DNA from 3 places in the Bradyrhizobium sp. SZCCHNR1053 genome. Region 1 is predicted to be linked to each of the others. Evidence: predicted binding sites of a transcription regulator. Region 1 holds the regulator's gene; each other region holds the start of a gene.
The links. The regulator LexA, encoded in region 1, represses DNA repair genes until DNA is damaged. The targets are predictions, from matches to a motif close to TGTTCNNNNTGTGTTCNG.
Positions count from the first base shown of each region.

Region 2: QX051_RS07805 (helicase-related protein) is a predicted target of LexA. The motif match lies at 6,896-6,913, and genes of this name have one in related genera.
Region 3: uvrA (excinuclease ABC subunit UvrA) is a predicted target of LexA. The motif match lies at 5,189-5,206, and genes of this name have one in related genera.

Region 1 is NZ_JAUHJM010000001.1:672,221-681,922, forward strand. It holds gene QX051_RS03175 (hypothetical protein) at 1-18, shown strand, start outside; gene QX051_RS03180 (alpha/beta hydrolase) at 45-1,034, opposite strand; gene QX051_RS03185 (MBL fold metallo-hydrolase) at 1,047-1,808, opposite strand; gene QX051_RS03190 (LysR family transcriptional regulator) at 2,064-3,017, shown strand; gene glp (gephyrin-like molybdotransferase Glp) at 3,250-4,461, shown strand; gene lexA (transcriptional repressor LexA) at 4,668-5,366, shown strand; gene QX051_RS03205 (hypothetical protein) at 5,626-6,066, shown strand; gene QX051_RS03210 (hypothetical protein) at 6,290-6,508, shown strand; gene QX051_RS03215 (ComEC/Rec2 family competence protein) at 6,463-8,754, opposite strand; gene QX051_RS03220 (hypothetical protein) at 8,894-9,106, shown strand; gene QX051_RS03225 (glutamine--tRNA ligase/YqeY domain fusion protein) at 9,128-9,702, opposite strand, start outside.
Region 2 is NZ_JAUHJM010000002.1:636,416-646,117, reverse strand. It holds gene QX051_RS07850 (ABC transporter ATP-binding protein) at 1-957, shown strand, start outside; gene QX051_RS07845 (hypothetical protein) at 1,208-1,396, shown strand; gene rpsU (30S ribosomal protein S21) at 1,452-1,775, opposite strand; gene QX051_RS07835 (cold-shock protein) at 2,233-2,439, shown strand; gene QX051_RS07830 (transcriptional regulator) at 2,567-2,803, shown strand; gene QX051_RS07825 (hypothetical protein) at 2,963-3,211, shown strand; gene QX051_RS07820 (DUF2235 domain-containing protein) at 3,272-4,534, opposite strand; gene rpmB (50S ribosomal protein L28) at 4,876-5,184, opposite strand; gene QX051_RS07810 (DUF3108 domain-containing protein) at 5,826-6,605, shown strand; gene QX051_RS07805 (helicase-related protein) at 7,054-9,702, shown strand, end outside.
Region 3 is NZ_JAUHJM010000001.1:557,005-566,706, forward strand. It holds gene QX051_RS02615 (outer membrane protein) at 382-1,137, shown strand; gene QX051_RS02620 (outer membrane protein) at 1,330-2,085, shown strand; gene QX051_RS02625 (outer membrane protein) at 2,352-3,137, shown strand; gene QX051_RS02630 (outer membrane protein) at 3,350-4,078, shown strand; gene QX051_RS02635 (porin family protein) at 4,367-5,005, shown strand; gene uvrA (excinuclease ABC subunit UvrA) at 5,297-8,284, shown strand; gene QX051_RS02645 (hypothetical protein) at 8,477-8,806, opposite strand; gene QX051_RS02650 (hypothetical protein) at 9,043-9,360, opposite strand; gene QX051_RS02655 (lipase family protein) at 9,553-9,702, opposite strand, start outside.

The DNA.
Region 1 (9,702 bases):
ATTCGGCATCCGCTCTAACGCGGTGCAGGCCGTCCGCGCGACGATCAACGCGCCGGCACGACGCGCTCGTCCAGAAATCCGATCACCGCATCGAACGCCTGCCGTCGATTCCGCTCCATCAGGATCATGTGCGTGCCCTGCCCGATCTCGACCAGGCGCTTGTACGGCGCGCTCACGAGACGAACGAACAGGTCGTGCGCCACGTCGAAGCGGACGTCCACATCCCATTCCGCCGAGAGCACGAGAACAGGGCAGTTGATCGTGCTGGGATCGTAGATCGGCTGGTCCACGGTCCAATGCTCGCGCACGTCCTGCACCGCGCCCGAAGGCGCACGGATCGCGCCGGGGTACGGCGAGTCCGGATCGGTCGCGAGCGTCGCCTCCGCCCAGGACTCGAACCAGCCGTCCGGAATCAGCTTGTCCCGCGCCTGCTCCGGAGCGGCGCCGCGCCACGCAGCCTCGAACGCGCGCGGGCTGACGATCCGATACGCGCCGAGCGGTCCGCCAGCGTCGATGCGCAGCGGCTCGCTGGACAGCCAGAGCGGCGTCACCAGGATCAGCTTCTCGAGCTTCGCGCTCGCCGCGCTCGCGAACATGCCCGCGACGGTGGCGCCCCAGGACATGCCGAGCACGTTGGCGCGCGGGACGTCGCGATGCCGGCAGATGAAGTCCACCGCCGCGCCGAAATCGTCCACGGCGGTCCGCGCATTGACCAATGGAGATCCCTCCTCGGCCGCCCGCGACATCTCCGGCGGCCGGCTGGAGCCGCCATAGCCGCGCGCATCGACGGCCCAGACATCGTAGCCGGCCTGCGCCAGGACATCCATGAAGGAGGCGCCACCAACCGCGACGTCGAACAGGCTGGCGGATGAAAAGGTGGCGCCGTGCATCATCACCAGCGTGCGCTCGGCCGAGAACCGTTGCACGTCATGCCGACGCTTGTTGATGAGCTGAAGCTGGACATCGGACACCGGGCCTTCGATCAGGCGGCGCTCGGAAACGATGCGCGGGGAGGACGTTGCGTTCTCGGTCATGGTCACCTCGGATCAGGCGAAGTGCCACGCGAACCGGTCGCCGTCGCGGCTGATCCGCCCGGCCGAGGACTCGGCGAAGTGGGTCGTGAACACGAGGGAGCCGGTCTCGGCGGCGTGGTTCAGCGCCCATTGGCGTGAGCTCCGCGCCGCGTCCGGAAATTCGCAATAGACCGAGTTCCAATCCGGACGCGCGACCTGCAGCGGATGATGCATCACATCGCCCCAGAACAGCGCGCGCTCGCCGCGCGAGGTGAGACTGATGCAGGCGTGATCGATGCTGTGACCAGGGCTCGGCAGATAGCGGAAGCCATCCACGACCTCGCTGCCATCGACCGTGATCTCACGCGCGAGGCCGGCCTCGACGATCGGCAGCACGCTGTCTTCGTAGACCCCTGGCAGCGGCGGATGCAGCATGCGACCGAGACCGGCCGCATCCCTGATCGCGGCATCCGAGCCGTCAGCGGCCGACAGTGCCGCCAGATAGGCGCGCTCGCGGCCTGAGAAAACGTACCGGGCGTTCGGAAACACCGGCGTCCAACGGCCATCGGCAAGCTGCGTATTCCACCCCACATGATCCGCGTGCAGATGCGTCATCAGGACGAGATCGACATCGCCAGGGGCGACGCCGGCCGCCCGCAGCCGGTCGAGAAACGGCTCGTTCAAGCGATGCAGAACTGCTGCGCCGGGCCGCTCCTTGTCATTGCCGGTGGCCGTGTCGATCAGGACCACCCGCTCCGGCGTCCGCACCAGCCAGCTATGGATGCTCAGGCGCAACGATCCCGTGTGCGGATCGACCGATCCCGCCCCCACCTGGCCTCGTTCCCGAACGATGCTGTCTGCTTCTACGCCCGGAAACAAAAACTCTCCCTCGACCGCATCGAGGCCGATCTCGAAGATCCTCGTGATGGTGGCGTCTCCGACGCGATAGGTCGTGATGTCCTGCATGTCTGGCGGCCTCGATCCGAACGGTGGTCTTGTCTGGGCCGAGATCTAGGACTAGGTCGTACATTCCTCAAATCGATCCAGCTCATGCAGTCCATCGATCACTTCGATCTTCGCTCCTTCGACCTCAATCTGCTGGTCGCGTTCGACGCGCTCATGCAGGAGCGCAGCGTGACGCGCGCGGCCGCACGCCTCAAGGTGGGTCAGCCTGCGATGAGCCATACGCTGTCGACGCTTCGCGTGCTGCTGCAGGACGAGCTGTTCGTCCGCGTCGGCGCCGTCATGCAGCCGACGCCAAAGGCTGCGGTGCTCGCCGGGCCGGTTCGGGCGGCGCTGGGGCAGATGCAGGCAGCGCTGCATGCCGCACCGGAGTTCGACCCGGCGACCGAGCAGCGCACCATCCGCCTGGGATTTTCAAGTGAGGTCGAGCTGCTGCTGATCCCCGAGCTCACCGCGGTGCTCCGTCGAACGGCGCCCGGCGTGCGGCTTCTCAGCCGGCCGACCGAGCGTAACGAAGTGCATCGCCTGCTCGACGACGGAGCCTTGGATGTCGCGGTCGGCTGCTTCGACGCCGTCGCACAGCGGCACAGATCCCAGCTCCTGTTCGAGCAGGCGCTGAGCTGCGTCTACAATCCAAAGCGCATCGCGATGAAAACGCCGATCAGCCTCGCCGACTATCTGTCGCTTCCGCACGCGCTGGTGACGCTGACCAACAGCCTGCAGGGCTGTCTGGAGGCGGCGCTGGATGAGATCGGGACCGAGCTCAACGTGGTCTCGGCCTCCTCGGAATTCCTCAGCGTGCTGGCGACGGTCGCCGCATCACCGGTGATCACGACGATACCGACCAGGATGGCAAAGCTCTACGGGCCGCGATTTGGGCTGACGCTCTGTCCCGCGCCGTTGAAGCTGCGGCTGCCGGCCGTCTCGATGGTCTGGCCGCTGCAGCTCGATCGTGATGCAGCATCGGTCTGGCTGCGGAACATGGTGGCGGATATCCTGCACACGACCGAGCGCGCCGCCTGTCGCGCAGCTGCTGGATAGAACGCGGGGCGGGAGCTAACCGGAACGGCGCATCGGCCAACGCCTTGGCACTGCGGTCGACCTTCTGCGCACTGATTGCAGGGTTTCTCGCGCGGTCGTGAGGCAGCGGCCCGGACGCGGCCAACATCAGACGATCAGAAGGCAGGAAGCGGCCTGAGCCCTTGGCCGAGCCGTGCGCGTTCGGTTAGAAGGCGACTCATTCGATCTGCCGTCTCCGTCCGAAGGAACTCTCATGGCCTTGATGCCGGTGTCCGATGCGTTGTCCGCCGTGCTCGCCGGCGCCGAGCCGCTGGCCGAGGAGCTGGTGACGCTGGACGAGGCCCATCACCGCATCCTGGCCCGCGACCTCGCGGCGCTGCGGACGCAGCCGCCCGAGGCGATGTCGGCGATGGACGGCTACGCCGTGCGCGCGGCGGACGCAGCCCAGGCCAAGGTGCGGCTGAGGGTGATCGGCGAGGTCGCGGCCGGCCGGCCGTTCGATCGCGTGGTCGGACCCGGCGAGGCGGCGCGCATCTTCACTGGTGGCGTTGTCCCTGAGGGCGCCGACTCGGTGGTGATCCAGGAGGACACGATCGCCGAAGATGGCCATGTCGTCATCAACGAGGCGGCCATCAAGGGCCGGCACATTCGGCCCGCTGGCGTCGACTTCCACCAGGGCATGGTGCTGCTGAAGGCGGGCCGCCGGCTCAGCGACCGCGACCTGTCGCTGGCGGCCAGCATGAATCATCCGGCACTGCCGGTGCGGCGCCGGCCGAAGGTGGCGCTGCTCGCCACCGGCGACGAGCTCGTGATGCCGGGCTCGACGCCCGGCCCGGGCCAGATCGTCTATTCCAACGGCTACGCCCTGCGGGCGCTGGTGCGCAGCGAGGGCGCGACACCGATCGATCTCGGCATCGCCGCGGATACGATGGAGGCCACGATCGCCGGGATCCGGCGGGCGCGCGAGGCCAAGGCCGACATCCTGATCACGACCGGCGGCGCCTCGGTCGGCGATCACGACCTCGTCAAGCAGGCGCTCGAAGCCGAGGGCGTCGAGATGGCGTTCTGGAAGATCGCGATGCGGCCGGGCAAGCCGATGATGCACGGACGGCTCGGCGACATGAGGGTGATCGGACTGCCCGGCAATCCGGTGTCGTCCTATGTCTGCGCCATCCTGTTCCTGGTGCCGCTGATTCGGCGGCTGCTCGGCCGCGACGAAGCTCGCATGCCACGCGAGACCGCCCTGCTCGGCCGCGAACTCGGGGCCAACGATTCGCGCGAGGACTATCTGCGGGCGCAGCTCGAGGAGCGCGCCGACGGCACCCTGATCGCAACGCCGGTGACCCAGCAGGATTCGTCGCTGCTCGGCAATCTCGCGCTCTCGCAGGCGCTGGTGATCCGGCGGGCGTTTGCGCCGAAGGCCGCCGCCGGCAGCCCGTGCGAGATCCTGCGCCTGCCGAGCTAGGCCGTTTCCCCCGGCAAAGCCCGGTCCGTTCACTACAATTTAAGGATTGCGGAACACACATCGAACATATAGTGTCCGTTCATGATTTGTTTTTAGTATGTTGCGGGCGACGCGATGATGGTCCGACTCCAAGGCGCTCTCAGCCGGTTTGTGCTCAAGGCGCAGCTCCTGGACTCGGACGACAACAAACTGGGGACCAGGTCGAGATGCTGACGCGCAAACAGTACGAACTTCTGCGGTTCATCAACGAGCGGCTCAAGGAAGCCGGCGTGCCGCCGTCCTTCGACGAGATGAAGGATGCGCTCGATCTGCGCTCGAAGTCCGGCATTCATCGCCTGATCACGGCGCTCGAGGAGCGCGGCTTTATCCGCCGGCTGCCCAACCGCGCCCGCGCGATCGAGGTGATCAAGCTGCCCGAGCTGTCACAGGCTGCCAACAACCGCCGCGGCTTCACCCCATCGGTGATCGAGGGCAATCTCGGCAAGGTGCGCACCAGCACTCCCGCGCTGGACGATGGCGAGCGCCCCGTCGCGGTGCCGGTGATGGGCCGCATCGCCGCCGGTACCCCGATCGAGGCGCTACAGACGCGCAGCCACACCATCAGCGTGCCTGCCGACATGCTCGGCAACGGCGATCACTATGCGCTCGAGGTGCGCGGCGACTCCATGGTCGATGCCGGCATCCTCGACGGCGACATGGCGCTGATCCAGCGCAACGAGACCGCCGATACCGGCGACATCGTGGTGGCGCTCATCGACGATGAGGAAGCGACGTTGAAGCGCTTCCGCCGCCGCGGCGCATCGATCGCGCTGGAGCCGGCCAACACCGCCTACGAGGTGCGCATCCTGCCGCCGAACCGGGTGAAGATCCAAGGCAAGCTGGTCGGGCTGTATCGCAAGTACTGATCGCGGACGCGATCGGTCGATCGGCGACGGGCGCACGCGCTTCGCCGCCGATCGAAATTGGTCACGCGCGAATGCACCTCAGGATGTGCAGCGCGGCATGCTCAAACGCTTGTGATCGCCCGCGGGCGCACGCGGTGCAGATCAGCGCAGAATTGCCGTGAAGCGCGCGCTAACATCACCATCGATGTCCACTCTGATAGAGGCCTGCGCCTGTCCGGGGGGAGCGTGGGTCGGCTATCTCTCAACGAGGAGCGATCCGATGTGTGACTACAGCCTCCATGCGGTTGCGTCCCGTCCCGCCAAGGTCGGCGAGACGTTGATCTCGACGACGTTTCGCGGCACCGCCACCCGCGGCTTCGCCCTCGAGAGCGAGCCGACCGTCGCCGTCTGCATGCTGCCCGGCACCGAGTTGGCATTTGTCGAGGACGTCCGCTACGACAGCCGCTGGCTCTGGACCCGGACGATCCGCGAGCGCGTCGCGAAGTTCAACAGCATCGAGACGCACATCCCCGATCGCCATCACGACGCGATCGAATTCGCCGACGGCCGCCACGTGCTGGTGACCCAGCTCTGCGAGGGCCAGCGCGTCACCGTGCTACAATTGCCGGTCAGCAAGCAGCCGGCCGAGCGCCGCCCGGGCATGGCGGAGGACGTTCCGGCTTCGCAGGCCACACCGATTCGCCGCATCAGCATCACCTGAGCGCCTGCGCGTCCGCATTTCTCTCGGTCATGAGCGAGCTTTCGGCCGGGGGAGATTTGGTTTCTGCAAGCGCAAGGTCCTTTCGGGCGAACCTCACGCTCCGGCATCGCATCGAATAGGAACGACATCCCTCGGCCGGCATTGTGTGCCGGGGGAGCTTGCCGCCGCGGTCAACAAGATCGATTGGAACAAGGCCGACCGGATCACCGAGCCCGGCCGCTACATGCTTCCGTTCGGATGGCTAACGGTCACGGTTGATGACATCGCCGTCTGGCAACGATATCCGGGCGCTGCGTTCACGCTGGTCGAAGGTCCCTCGCTGTTCGATGGACCCGACGACACCGAGTATCATCTCAGCACGTTGTATCATCTCAGCACGTTCGAGCTGTCCGGCGCTCAATCCTGCTCGCCCTGCTCCGTCTCCGGCGGCGTCGCGTCCTGAAGCCGCGACACCGGCGCACGCGGCGTCAGCGTCGTGTCGAACTCGCCGGCCTCGGCGGGCGCCGGCCACCACGGGCGGTCGGTGCCGCCGGCGCGCACCGGCGTGACGGAGAAGCCGGTGCCCCGCTGCACCAGCATCAAGGCGCCCTGCTGCTGCAGGCGCTGGCGATCGATGACGGCCGCCGCGCAGGATGACGGCGCGGCGCGCGCGGTGACGATCAGCGCGGCACGGGCGCAATCATCGTCGAGCGCCTCGGCGCGCAGGGTCAAGGCGGCGAATCGGCCGTCGACCATCGCGACCACGCAGCCCGCCTCGTCGCAGGAGACGCCATCGGCGAGCGATGAATCCGCCGGCAGCCGGGCATCGGCGTCGGCCGCGAGCCACTCCTTGGTGGCGAACACGTCCTTGCCGGTGCGCATCACATGCAGGCGTCCGTCACGACCGCGCACCGCCACCGCACGCCCATCGCCGGCGATCAGGACATCGGGCAGCGGCGTCGTGGCGGCCCACGCGGTGGCCACCACGAGCCCGACGGCACCCGACCAGCGCAGCGGTGTGCGCAGCAGGCCGATCAGGATGACGCCGAGGCTGGCCAGGATCAGCGGACCGATGCCGAAGCCCGGGATGCGCCCGACCGCGCCAGGCAGCGCCGCCACCCAGCGCGTCACCGCGATCATCCAGTCGATGCCGAGGCCCATCAGCGTCCACCAGGGACCGTCGAGCCCGAACGGCGCCGCCAGCAGGCCGAGCAGTCCGGCGGGCATCACCAGCACCGAAACCACCGGCATCGCCGCGAGATTGGCGAGCACGCCATAGGGCGTGACGCGATGGAAGTGGAACGCGGCATAGGGCGTGGTCGCAAGCCCCGCGATCAGCGAGGCCAGCAGCAGCATCGCAAGCTCGCGGCCGCCCCACAGCGCGATGCGCTGCGTCGTGGAGCTGTCCGGCGTCGCAAACAGTTTGGGCAGGCCGAACTGCACCAGCGCGACCAGGCCGAGCGTCGCCGCGAATGACATCTGGAAGCTCGGATGCACCAGCGCTTCGGGTGCCGCGATCAGCACGATCATCGCCGCGACCGCGAGCGTGCGGAAGGTGACGGCGCGGCGATCGACCATGACCGCGATCAGCACCACGGCCGTCATGAAGAACGATCTCTGCGTCGCGACCTCCGCGCCCGACAGCAGCAGGTAGAACGCCGCCGCGACCAGCGCCGCCGCGGCCGCCCATTTCTTGATCGGATGGCTGATGGTGAGGCCGGGGATCAGCGCAAGCAGCGCGCGCACGGCGAAGAACACGACGCCGGCGACGACGGCCATGTGATAGCCTGAGATCGACAGCACGTGGCCGAGGCCGGAGACGAACATCGCATCGTTGACATCGGGCGTGATGGCGTCGCGCCGGCCGGTCAGCAGCGCGGTGGCGATGGCGCGCTCATCGCCCGTCAGGCGGGCGCGGATGCGTGCGTCGATCGCATCGCGCAGGCCCTGCATGGCCGCCGCATAGCCCAGGCCGAAGCCGGCGGCCTGCGGCGGCGTCGCCGTCGTGATCGCGCCCATCACGAAGCCGGAGGCGCCGATGCCCTGGAAGAACATGTCGCGCGCGAAGTCGTAGGATCCCGGCCGCACCGGGGCCATCGGCGGCAGCAGCCGCGCCTTGAGCTGCACGAAGCTGCCGACCTCGGGCGCCGTGCCCTTACGCACCGCGAGCCTGACACGCGCGATGGTGACGGCGTTGCGCGGGCTCTCCATCGACGTCACCCGCAGCACGATCCGATCGCTGCGCTCGCGGACGTCGCGCGCCTCGACGAAGCCGGACAGCGCCACGGAGTACAGCGGCCGCGCCAGCACCGGATGTGCGACACGCGCGGTCTTGATGGTCGCCGCGGCAAAGCCGCACGCTGCAGCCGCGATCATCACGGCAGCCGGAAACATCCGATGCCGCCGCATCATGATGGCAACGATGCAGAGCAGCGCCGCGGTGGTGGCGGCGATCCAGAGCACCGGCTCGTGATCGGCGGTGAAGTACAGCGCGATGCCGGCCCCGAACGCCACCGGCACCCAGGGCAGCAGCCGGCCCGCCCCGGCCTCCTCGACCGCCCAGCTCTTCAGGCGGGCGGCGAATGCCGACGACGCGCCGGACCCGATCGCGGGCCAGCCGCCGGCCAGCGCGCCGCGCGGCGGCCAGACATCGGCCATCGCGCCCGCGATCCCGCGACGCCCTCCCGGCGGCCTGACCGGCTCCGCCATTGCCCACACCACCCGTTACTTCACGGGCATGGAGGCTAGCGAAACCACGGGGAATCCGACTAGCGGAACGGAACGAGAATCCAATCCCGGTGCCGGGAACGTCATTGGAACTTTCGGCACCGCACGGGCTTATGCGGGTATGGACCACCATGACAATGACGATCCCTTTGCCGACCTCGCGCTCGACACGGCGATCCACCTGCGCTGGACGTTGCGGGACATCAAGGCCCACCGGCTCACGCTCTCCCCCGTCGCCGACGATGATCTCTCGCTCCTCGCGGAGCGCGGCCTGGTGGAGGTCAGCGATGGCGTGCCAACGCTGACCGAGGCCGGCCTCGCAGCGATCAATTGAGCTGCGGCTGCGGTCCCCATCTCATCCCTTCGCGACCTCCTTCGCAAAGGTGTCGCGCAGGCCGATGGTGCGGTTGAACACGAGCTTGTCGGGCGTCGAATCCGGATCGCGGACGAAGTAGCCCTGGCGCTCGAATTGCATCGGCGCGTCCGAATTGCTCTCGGCGATCGCCGGCTCGATGCGCGCGTCGGTCAGGACCTCAAGCGAGTTGGGATTGAGATCGGCGGTGAAGTCGGCCGCATTGGGGCTCGGATTGGCGAACAGCTGGTTGTAGAGGCGGATCTCGGCGGTCAGCGACTGCGCAGCGGGCAGCCAGTGCATCGTCGCCTTGACCTTGCGTCCATCCGGTGCGTTGCCGCCCCTGGTCGCCGGATCATAGGTACAGCGCAGCTCGACGATCTCGCCGGCGTCGTTCTTGATGACGTCGCGGCACTTGACGAAATAGGCGTAGCGTAGCCGCACCTCGTTGCCCGGCGACAACCGGAAGAACTTCTTCGGCGGGTTCTCCATGAAGTCGTCCTGCTCGATATAGAGCTCGCGGCCGAAGGCGACTTTGCGCGTGCCGGCTGCGGGATCGTCGGGGTGGTTGATCGCCT
Region 2 (9,702 bases), on a different contig from region 1:
GTCGCCGATATCGCCGACGAGGTCGTGGTGCTGCGCCATGGCAAGGTGGTGGAGGAGGGCACGGCCGCCGCCGTGCTCGGCCATCCGCAGCATGACTACACCAAGGCGCTGCTCGCCGCCGTGCCGTCGTTCGATCCGCCGCCACGGCAATCACGCGAGGATGCGCCTCGGGCGGTGGAGGTGATCGGCCTCGACAAGACATATGTGACGCCGACCGGCTGGTTCCGTCCGAAGCGCGAGACCCGCGCGGCGCATGCGGTCAACTTCGCGATCCATCAGGGCGAGACGCTCGGACTCGTCGGCGAGTCCGGCTCGGGGAAGTCATCCGTTGCGCGTCTCGTGATGCGGCTGATCGAGGCCGATCGCGGCACGGTGCGGATCGGCGATGTCGATCTCACGGCGCTGGACGGCCGCGCATTGCGCGCGCAGCGTCATCGCATCCAGATGATCTTCCAGGATCCGTTCGCCTCGCTCAACCCGCGCCGCAAGGTCGGCCGCATCATCGCCGACGGCATGGTTGCGCGCGGCACCGCGCTCGACGCAGCGCTGAAACGCGCGCAGGAATTGCTCGGCATGGTCGGGCTCGACGCCGGCGCCATCGGCCGCTACCCGCATGAATTCTCCGGCGGCCAGCGTCAGCGCATCGGCATTGCGCGCGCGCTCGCGCTCGATCCGGAGATCATCGTCGCGGATGAAGCGGTGTCGGCGCTCGACGTGTCCGTCCAGGCGCAGGTGCTGCGGCTGCTGGAAGATTTGAAGGCGCGCCTTGGTCTGTCGATGCTGTTCATCACGCATGACCTGCGGGTGGCCGCGCAGATCTGCGATCGGATCGCCGTCATGCAGAAGGGCGAGATCGTCGAGCTGAAGCCGACCGCGGCGCTGTTCGCCAATCCCGAACACGTCTATACGCGCGAGCTGCTCGCTGCCGTGCCCGGCCGCAAGCACGGGATGGCGTGATTGTGCGTAAGCCGTCGGCCGGTCGGAACGATGGAGCGCCGGGTCGGGTTCAATTCCTTGCAACATCTTCGGCGTATTTGGATTATAATAGGAAGGGCCCCCGATGAGGCCGCAGGGTGGTCGTTCAAGCCGGTCCGCGCCAAGACAGCGGGCTCCGCCTACCCGAGGCCGTCATTGAACCGTGCCCATGCTATGCCAGTCTCGACAGGATGTCGCAGCGGCGTTCACCATTCCAACGAGGACTGTCATCATGTCGGAGCGCAAGCCAACGGCCGCCGTGCGCGAGGCTCACAAGGCCTTCAAGCCGGCCGAGCCGCCGAGGAGCGACTATGAAAAGGCTCAGACCGCGTTCGATCAGAACCGCGAGCGACTGAAGGCCGAGCGCCTGGCGCGCGAAGCGGCCGACAACGCCGGTAAACAACCGAAAAAGCTGGCGTGAACGCCAGCCTCTTTCCGTCGGGTCCGTCGTTTTCGGCGGACATGCCGTCGTTCGCTCAGCTGCGCGGCGTTGCAGAGGTGAGTGAATCCCGCGGCCGATCACGATCGGGGCGCGTCGAGGTCGTGGAGGGCAGCACGCCCGGCCGCGACGCAGGTACCTTCTTGACCGGCGCAGGCAGCAGGCCTTCGCGGATGGCCAGCTTGCGCGCGACTTTGCGTTGGCGCCTGATCGCATCGGATTTCTCGCGCGTCTTGCGTTCCGATGGCTTCTCATAGGATCTGCGGCGCTTCATCTCGCGGAATACGCCTTCGCGCTGCATCTTCCGCTTCAGGATGCGCAACGCCTTCTCGACGTCGTTGTCACGAACAAGAACCTGCAAAAGTGTCCTCCTTGTCTTCATCTCTATCGATGAAATTAGGTTGGCGAAGCCGATCGGCGCGGCGGCGGGGGAGCGGCGCGCTCAGCAGAGCGGCGTCAATGAAACGTGTTGCTCACAATGTGATGAGCCACGATACGTGCAAGACACGTTGATCCCCTTCGTCGGAAGGCGGGAGCACGAGTGTCTCTCAGCCATCGATGGCCAGGCCGTTACCGATGGTCCTGTGAAGATAAGGGCAATTTGCTGATATTGCCAGCGCGAGCCGACTCACGGTCCCAGCCCTCGGCAAACTATATTTGCCGCGCGGCCTTGTAATCCCCCAGAAAATCTCTACTTTGAGGTAGTTCGATTAGCCGCTGTGCCTTTCTGAATGTGCCCGTGGGCTATTTCCAAAAGTCATTGCTCAGTTGAATGAGGATCGCGTGATGGTCGCGCGATTAATGATTTGGAGATAGACATGCAGGGTACCGTCAAGTGGTTCAACGGCCAGAAGGGCTTTGGTTTCATTCAGCCGGAGGATGGCGGGAACGACGTGTTCGTTCACATCAGCGCGGTTGAACGCGCTGGTCTCGCTGGCTTGGCTGAAGGCCAGAAAGTCAGTTTTGAGGTCAAGACGGACAAGATGCGCGGTAAAACCAGCGCAGAAAATCTCGCGCTGGTCTGATCGTACTGATCTGACGTCTTGGGCCATTTCACGGATGTACTGAAATGGCTGGTTTGCCCGCTCGATCCTGTATTGAGCGGGCTTTCTGCGTCTCGACGGTAACCCGCATCTCCGGAAGGATCAGTCGATGGCCACCAAGAAGATGTCAGAACGCTCCCCCGAAAGCATTGCGCGGTCAGAGCGCCAGCGCGTCGCCGCCGAGGACGGGGCGAAGGCGCGCGCCGAATGGGATCAGCGCGCGACGGCGGTCCGCAAGAACATGGAGCGGCTGCGCGTGTTGCGGCTCGCCAAGGAAGCGGAAGCTGCGCAAGCGGGTCCTGTTGCTGCGCCTGCGCCGAAGCGGCGGAAGAAGGTCGCTCGCTAGGGCTGCTTCATCTCGCCTTCCGACGTCGGCTGCGCCGGTGGAACTAGCGGAACTTCAGATCCGTTGCTGGTGCTCGAACAGACGGGCGATCCATGCCTGATCATTACGCCTCAACCGCGTCCCGCGTACAGATCCGACCTTCGTACCGAGGAGGCTGACGTGGCCAAGTTGACAGCTACAGACGTTCGCATTGCAAAGGACGAGACGCAGCGTGGAGGCCAGACGATCGCATTTGCGCTTGCAATCGGCGCTACGCGGCAGGTCTGTCATCTCGAGACCTGCTTCGGCACACGCAATCAGGCGTTCGCTTATCTGCAGCGAAACCGCACGGCGTTCGAGCAGATGGCGCGCGAGCAGTTCGCCCGTGGCGAGGTGACCGACGGCGTCATCCATCTGCGCATGATCTGAGGCGATCCGCCACGCGCGAGCCTCCGAAGACGCTGCCCGACGCGCTACGCGCCGTTGCTGCTACTCCGCCTTCTGTTTGACCGGAAGCGGGACGCGCTCATAGGACGCGGGCAGATTGACGGGCCGGTAGTCCTGCGATTCCGCGATCCGCATCAGCACGCTCTCGTGGATGAACGCGCCCTCCGGAATGAAGCGCGGCTCGCAATTCGGAATGTAGAATCCGAAACGCGCCTTGCGCTCCGGCCACTCCTTGTACGTCGCGCTCTTCGGCAGCCATTCGAGCAGCCGCCAGGCCGGCCTCATCGAATCGTGCAGGGGGCCCTGGATGCTCGGCGCCACATAGGAGAACGGGCTGTTCTTGCGCTGCACGCCCCAGGCGAGCTGGTTCACCGTGCGCGGATTGACCGCCAGCCCCGCCTCGACGGCCTCGTCGATCATCCACAGCAGCGGATACTTCGAGACCGCCGATTGCGCCTCGGGATAACCGCCGCCGACGTCGCAATGTACGCCGGCGAACCACACCTGCTTGGCGTCCTGCGGTCCAGCATGCGCCTTGTTGAAGCGGTTCGGCGTGAAGGTCTGCGGCATGTTCCACGGCTTCAGCCGGAACATGCAGCGCCGTTCGTCGATCGCAGCGGCCTGCCGGAAAATCTTCACGCTCGGGTTCTCGATCGAGAAGGCGAGCTCCTCGAGGCTGGGGAGGGCGAGGAACCGGTCGGTGCGCGGCACGATGACGCTGGCCACCGTGTCCCACACGCCGACGAAATGGATCGTTGGCCAGCGTGTCGAGGTGATGCGCGCGAATTGCGCGGCCTGGTCGTCGCGGCTCTCGGGAATCGGCCCTTCGTCCTCGGTGCTCTCGACCTCGGTGGTGATGCCGCGTCCGGCCTTCGGATTGTCGGAGGAGTACTTCTTGTAGGCGATCACGCCCGAGCCGGCGAGATTGATCTGATCGGGCGAGATCAGCCCGACCTTGTGGATCAGTCCGGCAAGCACGCGCACGGTGTAGGCGCCGCGTGAGAAGCCGAACAGGAAGATGCGGTCGCCTTGCTGGTAATGCGTGGCGAGGAAGCAGTAGGCCCTGATGATGTTGTCGTCGAGGCCGTACCCGGTGGCGAGCCCCAGCACCATGTTGAAATTGGCCCTGAAGCGATGCCAGCTGTCCGGCTGTGTCAGGGTGCCGACGCCGGGATCGTAGAACACGGCCTGGAGTGGCGTCGTCTTGTCGGTCTTGCGCAGGCAGCGATAGAGCTTGAGCACGTTCGAGATGTTTTCGCTGATCTCGTTGCCGGTGCCGTCGCAGCAGATGACAATGTTCTTCATGACAAAGGAATGTCCGCGATAATGCTACCGCAACGAGTGTAGAGCATCGGGCTGGTGTTGGGGAGGTCGGTTCCTATGGCACTTCGTCTGGGTCGCTGTTGCGCGCCGCGCGACGGACATAGCGAAGTGATCGAATGGCGCCGCCGTACGAACGGATGGTCACTCGACGTGTCCGGTCGCCCCGCGCCGGCTGCCGTGTCCAGAGTTGTCGGCTGGTCACGGCAGCCGCAAGCAAAACGGCCGGATCTCTCGATCCGGCCGTTTCGATATCTCGCTTCGCTCGAAGCCCCGCCTGTGACGCGTCCGGCTTCTGCATCAATCGTGGATTTCGGCTTGCTCTCTCAGCTCGCCTTGGCGACCGGGGCAGCGTCCGCCGCTTTCTTCTCGATGGCGCGCTTTAGCTCCAGCGCGCGCGGCGACAGCGCCGCAGCGTTAGCCTTGAGCAGATAGGCGTCGAGGCCGCCATTGTGGTCGACGCTCTTGAGCGCGTTGGTCGAGACGCGCAGGCGCACGTTGCGGCCGAGTACATCCGAGATAAAGGTCACGTTGCACAGGTTCGGCAGGAAGCGCCGCTTGGTCTTGATGTTGGAGTGGCTGACCTTGTGGCCAACCTGGGGGCCCTTGGCCGTCAGTTCACAGCGCCGCGACATGGCAGTAAATCCTCTCTCATCCCCGCACCCTTCGTCCGCCTGTGTCGGCGGGCCGCGGGGGTCCAAAACTCGTCCAGCTCGTCTCTGGGAGATGCGGTCCTATAGGGGGGATGCGGCTTTTCGTCAAGGTTTTGAGGGATGGGGCCGGTGGCCCCTTAGCCACGCGCCGAATCGCAGGGCTGCCTCGCTTCACGGCGGCGGTATTTGCGCCCGCGGCACGGCGTCCGGCCATAGGCGTCCGCATGGCCGTTTTTCTCCGAAAGACGTCGTACAATCAACATCATAGCCGATCGCCGGAGACCACATAAAGGGCGTATTCGGGCGTGATGAGTGGACGTTCGCGCGATGGCGCGTCAAATTGGCCCGTCGAGCCCGGCGGATTGCAGGGGCTCACGGGGAGTTTGGGCCGCCCGATGCGGCTTCGCCGGAAGCGGAGCCGGACGTAAAGCGCTGGACAATCGGCCAGGATGTGACCGGTTCGCGTTGTTCAGGAGCGTTTTTGGCGTAAGTAACAGCAGTGGCGCGGCACAGGGGCCGGGGCCCGACAAGCGGATCGGCAGGACCATTTCGACGTGACCAACAGCACGGCCTTCTTCCGTTTCCGGCGCCTGGCGGTGGCCGGCTCCATCGCGGCGCTCCTGCTGCTGGCCCCCCACGGCGCCTGGGCACAGGCCCGGCTGGACGCCCAATATGAGGCTTCGCTGGCTGGCATCCCCGTCGGCAAGGGCACCTGGGCGGTCGAAATCGGGGATGATCAGTACGGCGCCGCAGCTCAGGGCGGCACCGCGGGCCTGCTCAAGAGCTTCTCCCAAGGATCGGGCACCGGGTCGGTGCAGGGGCGCGTCGTCAACGGCGCCCTGGTCGGGCAGAGCTACCAGGCCTCGACCACCACGGGAAAGAAGTCCGAGCAGATCCGCATCAATCTGCAGAACGGCACCGTGAAGGATTTCGCCATCGAGCCGACGCCGCCGGTCGATCCCGACCGCATCCCGGTAACGGATGCCCACAAGCGCGGCGTGCTCGATCCGATGACGGCCTCGCTGGTGCGGGTGCCGGGCAATGGCGAGCTGCTGTCGCCGGACTCGTGCCGCGGCGCTGCGCCCGTGTTCGACGGCCGCATGCGCTACGAGCTCAAGCTCGACTACAAGCGCATGGAGAACGTCAAGGCAGACAAAGGCTATCGTGGTCCGGCGCTGGTCTGCGCGGTCTACTTCACGCCGGTTGCGGGCTACATCCCGGACCGGCCGGTGATCAAATATCTCGCCCAGGCCCGCAACATGGAGATCTTCTTCGTGCCGCTCGCGGGCACGCGCATCCTGGTGCCGTTCCGGGTCGTGATTCCGACCTCTTTCGGCAAGGCGATGCTCGAGGCGACCTCCTTCATCACCCAGGCCTCGCCGCACGTCGCGAAAACGCAGTAGCGCGCGGCGGAATCCTCGTTGTCCGGCCGGCGCCGTCATTGCGAGGCCGCCCGGAAAGCCAGCATGTGTGATCCGGCGCGCGGCCTGAACGACGGCTCGCGTGAATCCGTTTGACTCTTCGCCGATTCTGATTCGACTCGGGCCTGCTCGAAACAGCGCCAGTTCCCTCGCGAAAGCGTTGCTTGTCGAGACTGTGAAAACTTGATCTAGTGCTGACTTGATCGCGCGGCGCGAGATGTTGCGGTGAACGAAGCCGGAAAGGCGCTGGAGTCAGCGATTCGGGCGTGATTCGTTCTCAAGGCGTTCCGAAGCTTAAGCTGCGTCCCTATATGCGTAGCAATGTGACACAGGTGTGAGGATCGCAGCCTCTCAGAACGACGATAATTCCAGCATCCATCGCGCCTGACCCGCGCGCCTGCAACGCCGGCCTCGAGACCCAATTTAACGAATGGCTTTTTCGTCTTCTTCGGCAGCCTCGCCTTTCGAGCGCGCGTCCGACCGTGCTCCCGGAAGCGGCGTCACCGCCGTGCTCGGCCCCACCAACACCGGCAAGACGCATCTGGCGATCGAGCGCATGCTCGCGCATTCCTCCGGCATCATCGGACTGCCGCTGCGGCTGCTCGCGCGTGAGGTCTACAACAAGATTGCTGATCGCGTCGGCAGCGAGGCCGTTGCGCTGATCACCGGCGAGGAGAAGATCAAGCCGAAGAACCCGCGCTACTGGGTGTCGACCGTCGAGGCGATGCCCAGGGATCTCGACGTGTCGTTCCTCGCCGTCGACGAGATCCAGATCGCCGCCGATCTCGAGCGCGGCCACGTCTTCACCGACCGCATCCTCAACCGGCGGGGCCGCGACGAGACGCTGCTGCTCGGGGCTGCGACGATGCGCCCCATCATCGAGCGGCTGCTGCCGGGCGTATCGACCGTGACGCGGCCGCGGCTGTCGCAGCTCGAATTCGCCGGCGACCGCAAGATCACGCGACAGCCGCGCCGGACTGCCATCGTGGCCTTCTCGGCCGACGAGGTCTACGTCATCGCCGAGCTGATCCGCCGCCAGCATGGCGGCGCCGCTGTGGTCCTGGGATCGCTGTCGCCGCGAACCCGCAACGCGCAGGTGGCGATGTTCCAGAACGGCGACGTCGACTATCTCGTCGCCACCGACGCGATCGGCATGGGGCTCAACCTCGACGTCGACCACGTCGCCTTTGCGTCCGACCGCAAATATGACGGCTATCAGTTCCGCCGGCTCACGCCGTCGGAGTTTGCCCAGATCGCGGGCCGTGCCGGACGGGCGACGCGCAACGGCACGTTCGGCACCACCGGGCGTTGTGCGCCGTTCGAGCCCGAGCTGGTCAATGCGCTCCAGAACCACACCTTCGATACCGTGAAGGTGCTGCAATGGCGGAACTCCAGGCTTGATTTCGCGTCCTTGAGCGCGCTTCAGGTCTCATTGGCGATCGCGCCGGGGCATGAGGCGCTGACGCGCGCGCCGATCGCGGAGGATCTGCGCGTGCTCGATCATGCCGCGCGCGACGCCGAGGTGCGCGACATGGCGCATGGCGCGGCCGCGGTCGAGCGTCTCTGGGAGACCTGCCAAATCCCCGATTATCGCAGGCTGTCGCCGGCCGCCCATGCGGAGCTGGTGACCACCGTGTTCGGCTTCCTGATGCAGAAGGGGCGTATTCCGGACGCCTGGTACGCCGCACAGGTCGATCAGGCCGACCGCGTCGATGGCGACATCGACACGCTGTCGGGGCGGATTGCACAGATTCGTACCTGGACCTTCGTGGCCAACCGGCCAGACTGGCTGCGCGACCCTGATTATTGGCAGGGGATTACCCGCGAGCTCGAAAATAAATTGTCAGACGCCCTTCATGAACGGCTCACGGAGCGTTTCGTTGATCGTCGTACCAGTGTATTGATGCGGCGCCTGCGGGAGAACAGTGTTTTGAATACGGAAATCGGCAAGACCGGCGAAGTGATCGTTGAAGGGCACGCGATCGGCCGTCTGGATGGATTCACCTTCGCGCCCGACGCCGCCGAAGCCGGCTCGGAGGCCAAGGCCTTGCAGGCTGCTGCCCAGAAGGCGCTGGCCGGCGAGATCGAGGCGCGCGCCGAGAAGCTGTCCAGCGCGCCCGACGAGCACATCGTGCTCACCGCCGACGGCACGGTGCGCTGGACCGGCGACGCGGTCGCCAAGCTGGTCGCGGCCGACGACGCGCTGCATCCGCGCCTGCGCATCATCGCCGACGAGCGGCTGACGGGTGCTGCGCGCGACAAGGTGCAGGCGCGGCTCGATCTCTGGCTGAAGACGCATATCGAGAAGCTGCTCGGCCCGCTGTTCGAATTGTCCAAGGCCGAGGACATCACCGGCATCGGCCGCGGCATCGCGTTCCAACTGGTGGAGGCGCTCGGCGTCATCGAGCGCGCCAAGATCGCGGCCGAGATGAAGGATCTCGACCAGCCGTCGCGCGCCACGTTGCGCAAATATGGCGTGCGCTTCGGCGCCTATCACATCTACGTCCCGGCGCTGCTCAAGCCGGCGGCGCGCGCGCTCGCTGCGCTGCTGTGGGCCGAGAAGCAGGGCAATGTCGACATGTCCGCGCTGACCGGCGCGCAGCATCTGGCGAGCTCGGGCCGGACCTCGTTCCCGGTCGACAAGGCGCTGCCGCGCGATGCCTATCGCGTGCTCGGCTACAAGCAGGCGGGCGAGCGCGCGGTGCGCGTCGACATCCTGGAGCGGCTGGCCGACCTGATTCGTCCCGCCCTGGCCTGGCGCGACAATGCACCGGGCGAAAAGCCCGCCGGCGCCTTCGACGGCCGCGGCTTCGTAGTGACGCAGGCGATGACCTCGCTCACCGGTTCGGCCGGCGAGGACTTCGCCTCGATCCTGCGCGCGCTTGGCTATCGCATGGAGAAGCGCCCGCCCCTGCCGCCCAAGCCGATTGAGAAGCCCGTCGAGGCTGCTGCTGCCGAGGCCGCTGCTGTGGAGACCGCCCCGGCTGAGCCGGCAGAAGCGCAGGCCGTGCCGGGCGAGGACCTCGCGCTTGTCGCCGGCGAGCCGGCCGACGAGCAGGTTCCCACCGTCGCGGAGGCC
Region 3 (9,702 bases), 120 kb from region 1:
GCGGCGGACCCTATACGGTTGCCGCGCGGTCCACCCGCCCTGTCCATTGCTTATCCACATATAGCAGGCGGAAGGCCATTGTTCCAGTTTTGTTCGCGCGCATATGTCTACAACCGTGCGTCGAGTTCCGCGGAACTCGATGGAACCGCAACTTCTCGCAATGGAACCCGCAAAAAGTTCCCTTATTCACGGAAAAGGGATTAACTTTCATCAAGTTAGCTCGCCGCACTTCCTCCTCGGCTGTGGCTTTTGGGAGACGGTATCCAGGGTTGAATAGCGTATATTTCTGGACGGATTGGGGCCGCAAGCGTGGTCGCACCAACTTCACAGAAGTGCGTCTCCGGGGACCAATTTGGAGACGCCCAACGCGGGAGACTTGGGATGAAAAGAATTTTTCTCGGAGCTGTCAGCTTAATGGTTTTGGGGGCGCTGACGCCGGCGGGAGCCGCCGATCTCGCCGCCCGCCCGTACACGAAGGCCCCGGTGGTGGCGCCGGCGCCACTTCCGACCTGGGCCGGTTTCTATCTCGGTCTGCAGGGCGGCGGCGGCTGGGGCCGAAGCAACGAGACCTTCTTCGGAGCGCCCAATACGGCGATCTTTGCCGGCACTCAGAACTATAACACCAGCGGCGGCTTCATCGGCGGTGTGGTCGGCTACAACTGGCAGGTCGACAACATCGTGTTCGGTCTCGAGGGCGACTATCACTGGGCCGACATCAACGGCCGGTCGGGCGTCATCAACGCCGGTCTCGGCGATACTTACTTCACCAGGCTGCGCGGCTTTGGCGACATCAAGGGCCGCCTCGGCTGGGCTGCGGGTCCGGCGCTGTTCTTTGTCAGCGGCGGCGCTGCCGTCGGCGATCTCCAACACCGCTACGACGCAGCGCTCAATGGCGGCGCGGCGAATAGCTTCGCTCAGAACAACTGGCGCTGGGGTTGGACGATCGGTGCCGGCGCCGAGTACATGTTCGCGCCGAACTGGTCGGCCAAGGTCGAATACAACTATCTCGACTTCGGCAAGAGCTCGATTCAGTACAGCGCGGTTCCGGCCAATCGCTCCGAGTGGAGCGACACCGTGCACACCGTCAAGGCCGGCATCTCCTATCACTTCAGCGGCCCGATCGTGTCGCGCTACTGATTGCACGCGCAAATCGAATGTGTCGAAAGGCCGGCCTCGCGCCGGCCTTTTTTGTGTGCCAGAACCGGTACTTGCTGGGCCGTTGTGTCATTTGGGTGACGGCTTTTTACGACGGAAGGGGCTATCAAGGTCCGGCGGGTGGGCGTTGGTGAGAGTGTGCGTGCGGGCGTCGGACTTGGTTTGGGGAATGCGATGAGAAGGCTGTTGCTGGGGGCGACAACTTCGCTGGCGCTGGGGATTGCGCCGGCCATCGCTGCCGACTTGCCCGCGCGCACCTTCACCAAAGCGCCTGCGATGATCACGACGATCTATGATTGGAGTGGCTTCTATATCGGCCTGAATGCCGGTGGCGCATCGGCCCGCACCTGCTGGACCAACAAGGTCAGCTTCGCCGGCGTGGCCGCAACCAACGCGGAAGGCTGCCATGATGCGACCGGCGCGCTGGCTGGCGGCCAGATCGGCTATCGCTGGCAGGCCGGCGGCTGGGTGTTCGGCGTCGAAGGCCAGGGAAACTGGGCCAACCTCAAGGGCAGCAACACCAGCCAGTTCGTCCCGCCCGTGACCAACCAGACCAAGATCAATGGGATCGGCTTGCTCACCGGCCAGATCGGCTATTCCTGGAACAACGTGCTCTGGTACGTGAAGGGCGGCGCCGCGGTTGCGGGTGAGAAGTACAACGGCCTGTCCACGGCAACTGGCGGTGTGCTCGACCAGTCCAGCGCCACGCGCTGGGGTGCGGCTGTCGGCACCGGCGTCGAGGTCGGCTTCGCCAAGAACTGGTCGGTCGCAGCCGAATACGAGCACCTGTTCATGGGCAACCGCACCCTCGGCTTCTCGGGCGTTCCCGGCGGAGCCGCGGGCCGGACCGATGCGGTCGGCCAGGACGTCGACATGGCGACGGTCCGCGTGAACTATCGCTGGGGCGGTCCCGTCGTATCCAAGCACTGACTTTTCCAAGCGCTGACCCTCGAGGACTGGCAGTCGAGGGTCTGACGCGCCAAGCGCTCACTCGCGCCTCGGGACAGCTCTGCGATCTGCACGACCGGTCGCGATCTTTACCAGCGCTTAAGTACGTTCGGCACATCCCGCCACGCGCCTGCTCCCGATCACGAGTTTAGAAAGCAGTCTCTCCTACAACCAGCAACAGGCCACCTTCGCGTGGGCCCGGATCGGAGGGATCCGGAGCGTGGTGTATTGGGACTGGGGAGAGACGAATGCAGAAGACGACCTTGATCTTGACCGCAAGCGCCGCGGCGCTGGGGCTGGCGCCGGCCTCAGCGGCCGACTTCGCGACGCGCCCTTACAGCAAGGCGCCGCCGCCGGCCTATGTCACGCCGCTGCCGAACTGGGCCGGATTCTACCTCGGCGTCAATGGCGGCGCCGACTGGAGCCACAATTGCTGGACGCTCAATCGCGTCGGCGGCGTGCCGGTCGTGCCGACCCAGTCCGAAGGCTGCCACAACGCCTCGAGCGGCCTCATCGGCGGCCAGGTCGGCTATCGCTGGCAGGCGGCGAGCTGGGTGTTCGGCGTCGAGGCCCAGGGCAACTGGACCGACCTGAAGTCGTCCAATGCGAGCACGGCGGCGCTGGCTGCGGGCATCACCAACAACACCAAGACCGATGCGATCGGCCTGTTCACCGGCCAGGTCGGCTACGCCTGGGGCAACGTGCTCTGGTACGTGAAGGGCGGCGCCGCCGTCACCCACAACAAATACACTGGCACGGCGAATGCGGCTGCGCCCTTCCCGGTCGGCACGCTGCTGGATTCGGCCAGTGAGATCCGCTGGGGCGGCACCGTCGGCACGGGCGTCGAGTTCGGCTTCGCGCCGAACTGGTCGGTCGCCGTCGAGTACGACCACCTGTTCATGGGCTCGCGCGACATCAGCTTCCCGGCCACCGCAACCGTGCTGTCGCGCGTCGATACCATCAAGCAGGACATCGACATGGCGACCGTCCGGGTGAACTATCGATTCGGGGCGCCGATGGGCACGCGCTACTGAAAAAAGCCGCCGCTCGCACGCATTCGGAAAGGCCGGCCCTCGCGCCGGCCTTTTTCGTGTCAACAGCCCGGCAGCGTCGCGGCGTTTTTGTGCTAAATATATGATTTATAACGCTTTTTCGTTTCTGTGGCGGGCGCGTTACAGCCTCGCCGGGATGCCCTGTGTATGACTTGCCCATCGCTTGTCATTCCAACCTCCCGGGGGAGAATTTGATGAAGAAGTTGTTTGTGATCACGACGGCGCTCGTCGGCATCGCAACGGCCACGTCCGCTTCGGCGGCCGACATGGCGGCACGTCCCTATACGAAGGCGCCGCCGATGATGGTCGCCATCAACGACTGGGGCGGCTTCTACCTTGGCATCAACGGCGGCTATGGCACGAGCCGCAATTGCTGGACGCTCGTGAATGGCCCAGCCGAGGGCTGCCATAACGCCACCGGCGGCACGATCGGCGGTCAGTTCGGCTATCGCTGGCAGATGGGCTCGGTCGTGTTCGGCCTCGAGGCGCAGGGCAACTGGGCCGACCTCACCGGCAACAACGTCAGCCCGGTGTTCGCGCCCGATCGCAACCGCACCAAGCTCAACGCCTTCGGCCTGTTCACCGGCCAGATCGGCTATTCCTTCGACAATGTCCTGCTCTACGCCAAGGGCGGCGCGGCCGTCACCGACACCAAGTACGAGATCTTTTCCGGCGTGATCAACACCGTGCTGGCCACCACGACCGTGCACAAGTGGGGCGCGTCCGTCGGCGCTGGCGTCGAATACGCCTTCTCGCCGGGCTGGTCGGTCGGCTTCGAGTATGACCACCTGTTCATGGGCAACACGAACGTCCCGTTCCGTGGCGCGGTCTTCACCCAGACCGACACCATCAAGCAGGACGTCGACCTGTTCACGGCGCGCCTGAACTACCGCTTCGGCGGCCCGGTTGTCGCCAAATACTGATCGATCCGTTCGACAATCGAAAGTTCCAAAGGCCGGCGTAAGCCGGCCTTTTTGTTGCTCAGGAGCCGCCTTTGCCGCCCTGCAACACTCGGAACCAAGTAATTGAGTAACTTAGGCTTTCTGGAGCCGCCCGTAAAAACGCGGTTTGGCCGCGAGTGTGTCTTCGGGGTGACGGCAATCCGCACGGAACCGGGCTATAGGAACCGCGTCAACTTGAACGGGTGAGTCTGTTTCGTGCGTAAAGCTTTCGGTGCGATGCGGACTGCTAGGAATAAACTGGAGACTGGAATGAAGAAGATCCTGCTCGCGACCGTGGCTTTGGCCGCCCTGGCCGCTCCCGCTGCCGCCGCAGACCTCGCTGCGCGCCCGACCTACACCAAGGCGCCGGTTGCCGCGCCTGTGCTGACCTGGACCGGTTTCTACATCGGTGCCATGGGCGGCTACGCCACCGTTGAAGACAATGGTCCGGATGGCGGCCTCGCCGGCGGCACCATCGGCTACAACTGGCAGCAGGGCGCCATCGTGTTCGGTCTCGAAGCTGATGCGGCCTGGGCCAGCATCAAGAGCGGCGACGGCGTGATCCCCGGCTTCCTGGGCACGTTCAACACCAAGATCCAGGACACCGGCAGCGTTCGTGGCCGCATTGGTTATGCCTTCGGCCCGACCCTGGTGTACGCCACCGGCGGTTACGCTTGGGCTGAGAACAAGCTGACCAACACCTTCCTTGGCACTTCGGTCTCGGACACGAAGTTCCACAGCGGCTGGACGGTTGGCGCTGGCCTCGAATACATGTTCGCGCCGCAGTGGTCGCTGAAGGGCGAATACCTTTACAAGAGCCTCGGCAGCGAGAACTACTTCGCCAACAATATCGCTTCGGGCACTCTGAACCTGCACTCCGTCCAGGTCGGCGTGAACTACCACTTCTAAGAACGTCGCCCTCCGGGCCAACGCACAAGGCCTCCGCTCGACGAGAGCGGAGGTCTTTTCTTTCGGGCTCTCGACTCTTTGGGCTCTCGACGCGGCCGACGGAACCGGTCCGCCTCCTGCCATTCGCTGCCATTCCCTGAGCGCATTGTTGATGATTCGCTGACGGCACTGGAAATCCATTCCCGTTCTTCCTACGTTCCGACGATACCTTTTCCCTCTGGCGTCCGATGGCCGGCTTCCGGCGAACGCGCCTGCAACGATGGCGCGACTCTGCGCCGTGGGACGATCGTCATGGATGAAGTGCTCAAGGCCAAGCAGCGCGCGCAAGCCAACCAGTCGAGCCTGCGGGCGATCACGATCCGCGGCGCCCGCGAGCACAACCTCAAGAACATCGACGTCGAGATCCCGCGCGACAGGCTCGTGGTCTTCACCGGCCTGTCCGGTTCCGGCAAGTCCTCGCTCGCCTTCGATACGATCTATGCCGAGGGCCAGCGCCGCTACGTCGAATCGCTGTCGGCCTATGCCCGCCAGTTCCTGGAGATGATGCAGAAGCCTGATGTCGACCAGATCGACGGCCTGTCGCCGGCGATCTCGATCGAGCAGAAGACGACATCGAAGAACCCGCGCTCCACCGTCGGCACGGTCACCGAGATCTACGACTACATGCGGCTGCTCTGGGCGCGCGTCGGCGTGCCCTACTCCCCGGCCACGGGCCTGCCGATCGAAAGCCAGACCGTGTCGCAGATGGTCGACCGCGTGCTGGCGCTGCCCGAGGGCACCCGCCTCTATCTGCTGGCCCCGGTCGTGCGCGGACGCAAGGGCGAGTACAAGAAGGAGCTGGCAGAATATCTCAAGAAGGGCTTTCAGCGCGTCAAGATCGACGGCACCTTCCACGAGCTCGCCGAGGTGCCCACGCTCGACAAGAAGTTCCCGCACGACATCGACGTCGTCGTCGACCGCATCGTGGTGCGCCCCGACATCGGCCAGCGCCTCGCGGAGAGTTTCGAGACCGCGCTGAAGCTCGCCGAGGGCCTGGCCGTGATCGAGTTCGCCGACGCGCCCGCCTCCGCCGCCCCGGCCGAGGAGAAGAAGAAGACCGCCAAGATCCATGACAAGAGCGGGCCCGAGCGCATCCTGTTCTCGGAGAAGTTCGCCTGCCCAGTCTCCGGTTTCACCATTCCCGAGATCGAGCCGCGGCTGTTCTCGTTCAACAATCCCTACGGCGCCTGCCCGGAATGCGGCGGCCTCGGTGTCGAGCAGCACGTCGATGCTGATCTCGTCATTCCCGACAAGGACGTCACCCTGCGCAAGGGCGCGATCGCCCCCTGGGCCAAGTCGTCCTCGCCCTATTACCTGCAGACGCTGACAGCGCTCGGCAAGTTCTACAAGTTCACGCTCGACACCAAGTGGAAGGACCTGCCGAAGAAGACGCAGAACGCGCTGCTGCACGGCTCCGGCGACGACGAGATCAAGTTCACCTATGAGGACGGCGTCCGCGCCTACGACACCAAGAAGCCGTTCGAGGGCGTCATCACCAATATCGAGCGCCGCTTCCGCGAGACCGAGAGCGAATGGGCGCGCGAGGAACTCGGCAAGTACTTCAACGACGTGCCCTGCGCCGGCTGCAACGGCTTCCGGCTGAAGCCCGAGGCGCTGTGCGTCAAGGTCGCCGGCAAGCACATCGGCGAGATATCCGAGCTCAGCGTCAGGGCTGCCGGCGAATGGTTCGCCGAGGTGCCGAAGGCCCTGAACGCGCAGCAGACCGAGATCGCCACCCGCATCCTCAAGGAGATCCGCGACCGCCTGACCTTCCTGCTCGACGTCGGCTTGAACTATCTGACCCTGGCGCGCTCCTCCGGCACCTTGTCGGGCGGCGAGAGCCAGCGCATCCGCCTGGCGTCGCAGATCGGCTCGGGCCTGACCGGCGTGCTCTACGTGCTCGACGAGCCCTCGATCGGCCTGCACCAGCGCGACAACGCCCGCCTGCTCGACACGCTGAAGCGGCTGCGCGACCTCGGCAACACCGTGATCGTGGTCGAGCATGACGAGGATGCCATTCGCCTCGCCGACTACGTGCTCGACATCGGCCCCGGCGCCGGCACCCATGGCGGCAACATCGTCGCCGAGGGCACGCCGGCCGAGATCATGCGCAATCCGGCGTCGCTGACCGGCAAATATCTCACCGGCGAGCTCGAGGTCGAGGTGCCCGAGCGGCGGCCGCCGAACCATCGCCGCACCATCAAGGTCGTCAACGCCCGCGGCAATAACTTAAAGAACGTGTCGGCCGAGATCCCGCTCGGCCTGTTCACCGCCATCACCGGCGTCTCCGGCGGCGGCAAGTCGACGCTTCTCATCGACACGCTCTACAAGGCGATCGCGCGCAAGCTCAACGGCGCCAACGAGGCCGCCGCGCCGCACGATCGCATCGAGGGCCTGGAGCACATCGACAAGATCATCGATATCGACCAGTCGCCGATCGGCCGCACCCCGCGCTCCAATCCCGCGACCTATACCGGCGCATTCACCCCGATCCGCGAATGGTTCGCCGGCCTGCCGGAATCGAAGGCACGCGGCTACGAGCCGGGCCGCTTCTCCTTCAACGTCAAGGGCGGCCGCTGCGAGGCCTGCCAGGGCGACGGCGTCATCAAGATCGAGATGCACTTTTTGCCCGACGTCTACGTCACCTGCGACGTCTGCAAGGGCAAGCGTTACAACCGCGAGACGCTCGACGTGCTGTTCAAGGGCAAGTCGATCGCCGACGTGCTCGACATGACCGTCGAGGAAGCCGCCGAATTCTTCAAGGCGGTGCCGCGCGTGCGCGACACCTTCGAGACGCTGCGTCGCGTCGGCCTCGACTACATCCATGTCGGCCAGCAGGCCACCACGCTCTCCGGCGGCGAGGCGCAGCGCGTCAAGCTCGCCAAGGAGCTGTCCAAGCGCGCCACCGGCCGCACGCTCTACATCCTGGACGAGCCGACCACCGGCCTGCACTTCCACGACGTCAAGAAGCTGCTGGAGGTGCTGCACGAGCTGGTCGCGCAGGGCAATTCGGTGGTGGTGATCGAGCACAATCTCGAGGTCATCAAGACCGCTGACTGGGTGATCGATCTCGGCCCCGAAGGCGGCGACGGCGGCGGCGAGATCGTCGCCTGGGGCCCGCCGGAGGACATCGTCAAGGCGCCGCGCAGCTACACCGGACAATTCCTAAAGCCGGTGCTGGAGAAGTCAGCCAAGCCGAAGAAGCGCAGCCGCGGCGCAGCCAGCGAGGCTGCGGAGTAGTTGCCCTCAATTCCCTTGTATCGATCGTCATTGCGAGCGAAGTGAAGCAATCCAGGGCCGCGTACGCGACTCTGGATTGCTTCGTCGCATCGCTCTTCGCAATGACGCACGTGATTGACACCGGTTCATCACAGCAACGCCCGCCGCTCTCGGCAGAGCGGCGGGCTGGATGGTTTCTACAACGAACTCAGATTACCACTGGCGATAATATCCGGTGCGCGTGCCGTTGTTGTTGCCGCCCGGGCCGACGTCGCCCTGGGTCGAGCTCGGGGTCGGATGGTTTGTGCCGTTGTAGCCGGTGCCCCAGCCAGGGCCGTCATACGGGCCCGGCGCGACCGCGACGTAGCCTTCCTGATAGACCGGCCCCGGCGCCCAGGCGAAGGAATCGCGGTAGGTGTAGGTGCTGGTGACCTGGCCACCATAGCCGTAGCCGCCCGGGCCGTATTCGCCGGCCGAGGCCGCAGCGGTGCCAGCCACGAGCGTGACGGCGGTCAGCGCGGCGAATCCAAACGTGCGCGTCATGAACTTGCTCCTTCGTTCCTAATTCTCGGAGAACAAACGATATCGATCCATCCAAGGTTCCGCCGGTCCCCACAACAATCGTGCGACACAACGCGACGCTCACCTTCGCGCGACCTCGTGATCCAATGGCTTCGTGACATCGCCCGACACGCGCAGCGAACCCGTCCGACACGACAAACCCGCTGCTCTTGTCGAGCGGCGGGTTTGATCGCCTGACGTCTAACGCGAGATGGCGGCTACCACTGCCGGTAGACACCGGTCAGCGTACCGTTGTTGTTGCCGGACGGACCGACATCGCCCTGGGTCGAGCCAGGGGTCGGATGGTTGGTGCCGTTGTAGCCGTGGCCCCAGGCCGTTGTACCCCACGCCACCTCACCCGGCGCGTAGGCCGGCGCCGGCGCGGCGTCATACACCGGCTCGGAATCGTTGCCCTGTGTCGGCGGCACCCAGGCCATCGAGTCGCCGTAGCGGGCATAGCCCTGCGCGGATGCGGCGGCGGTGCCGAGCACCAGCGTGGCGGCGGCCAGCGCGGCCATCTTGAGCGTGCGTTGCATGTGTCTCTCCTTGCTTCTGTGCGGGGTCAATGATCGCACCGCGCAAGGTGTTCCTGCAGCGCACGCTCACAAAGGCCGTGAGAGATTGTTGTCGGATGCGCGTCAAAACCCTCTTGCAGACCTGCGGGAGCAGGCTCGCAAGAGGGCAACGCGAGACGCGCCCCGGACGGCGCCGTCCCCCTGATCAGCAGCTCACGCTGCGACGGCGACCGCGCGCGGCCGCGCCACGCCGGTCTTGGTGACCCCCGGCAGCGGCGGCGCCTTCGTGCCAGTCGCATGCGGAAAATACTGCAACTGCATGGAATGCATGTAGCCGGCTTCTGCGGTCCAGGAATCGTTCGT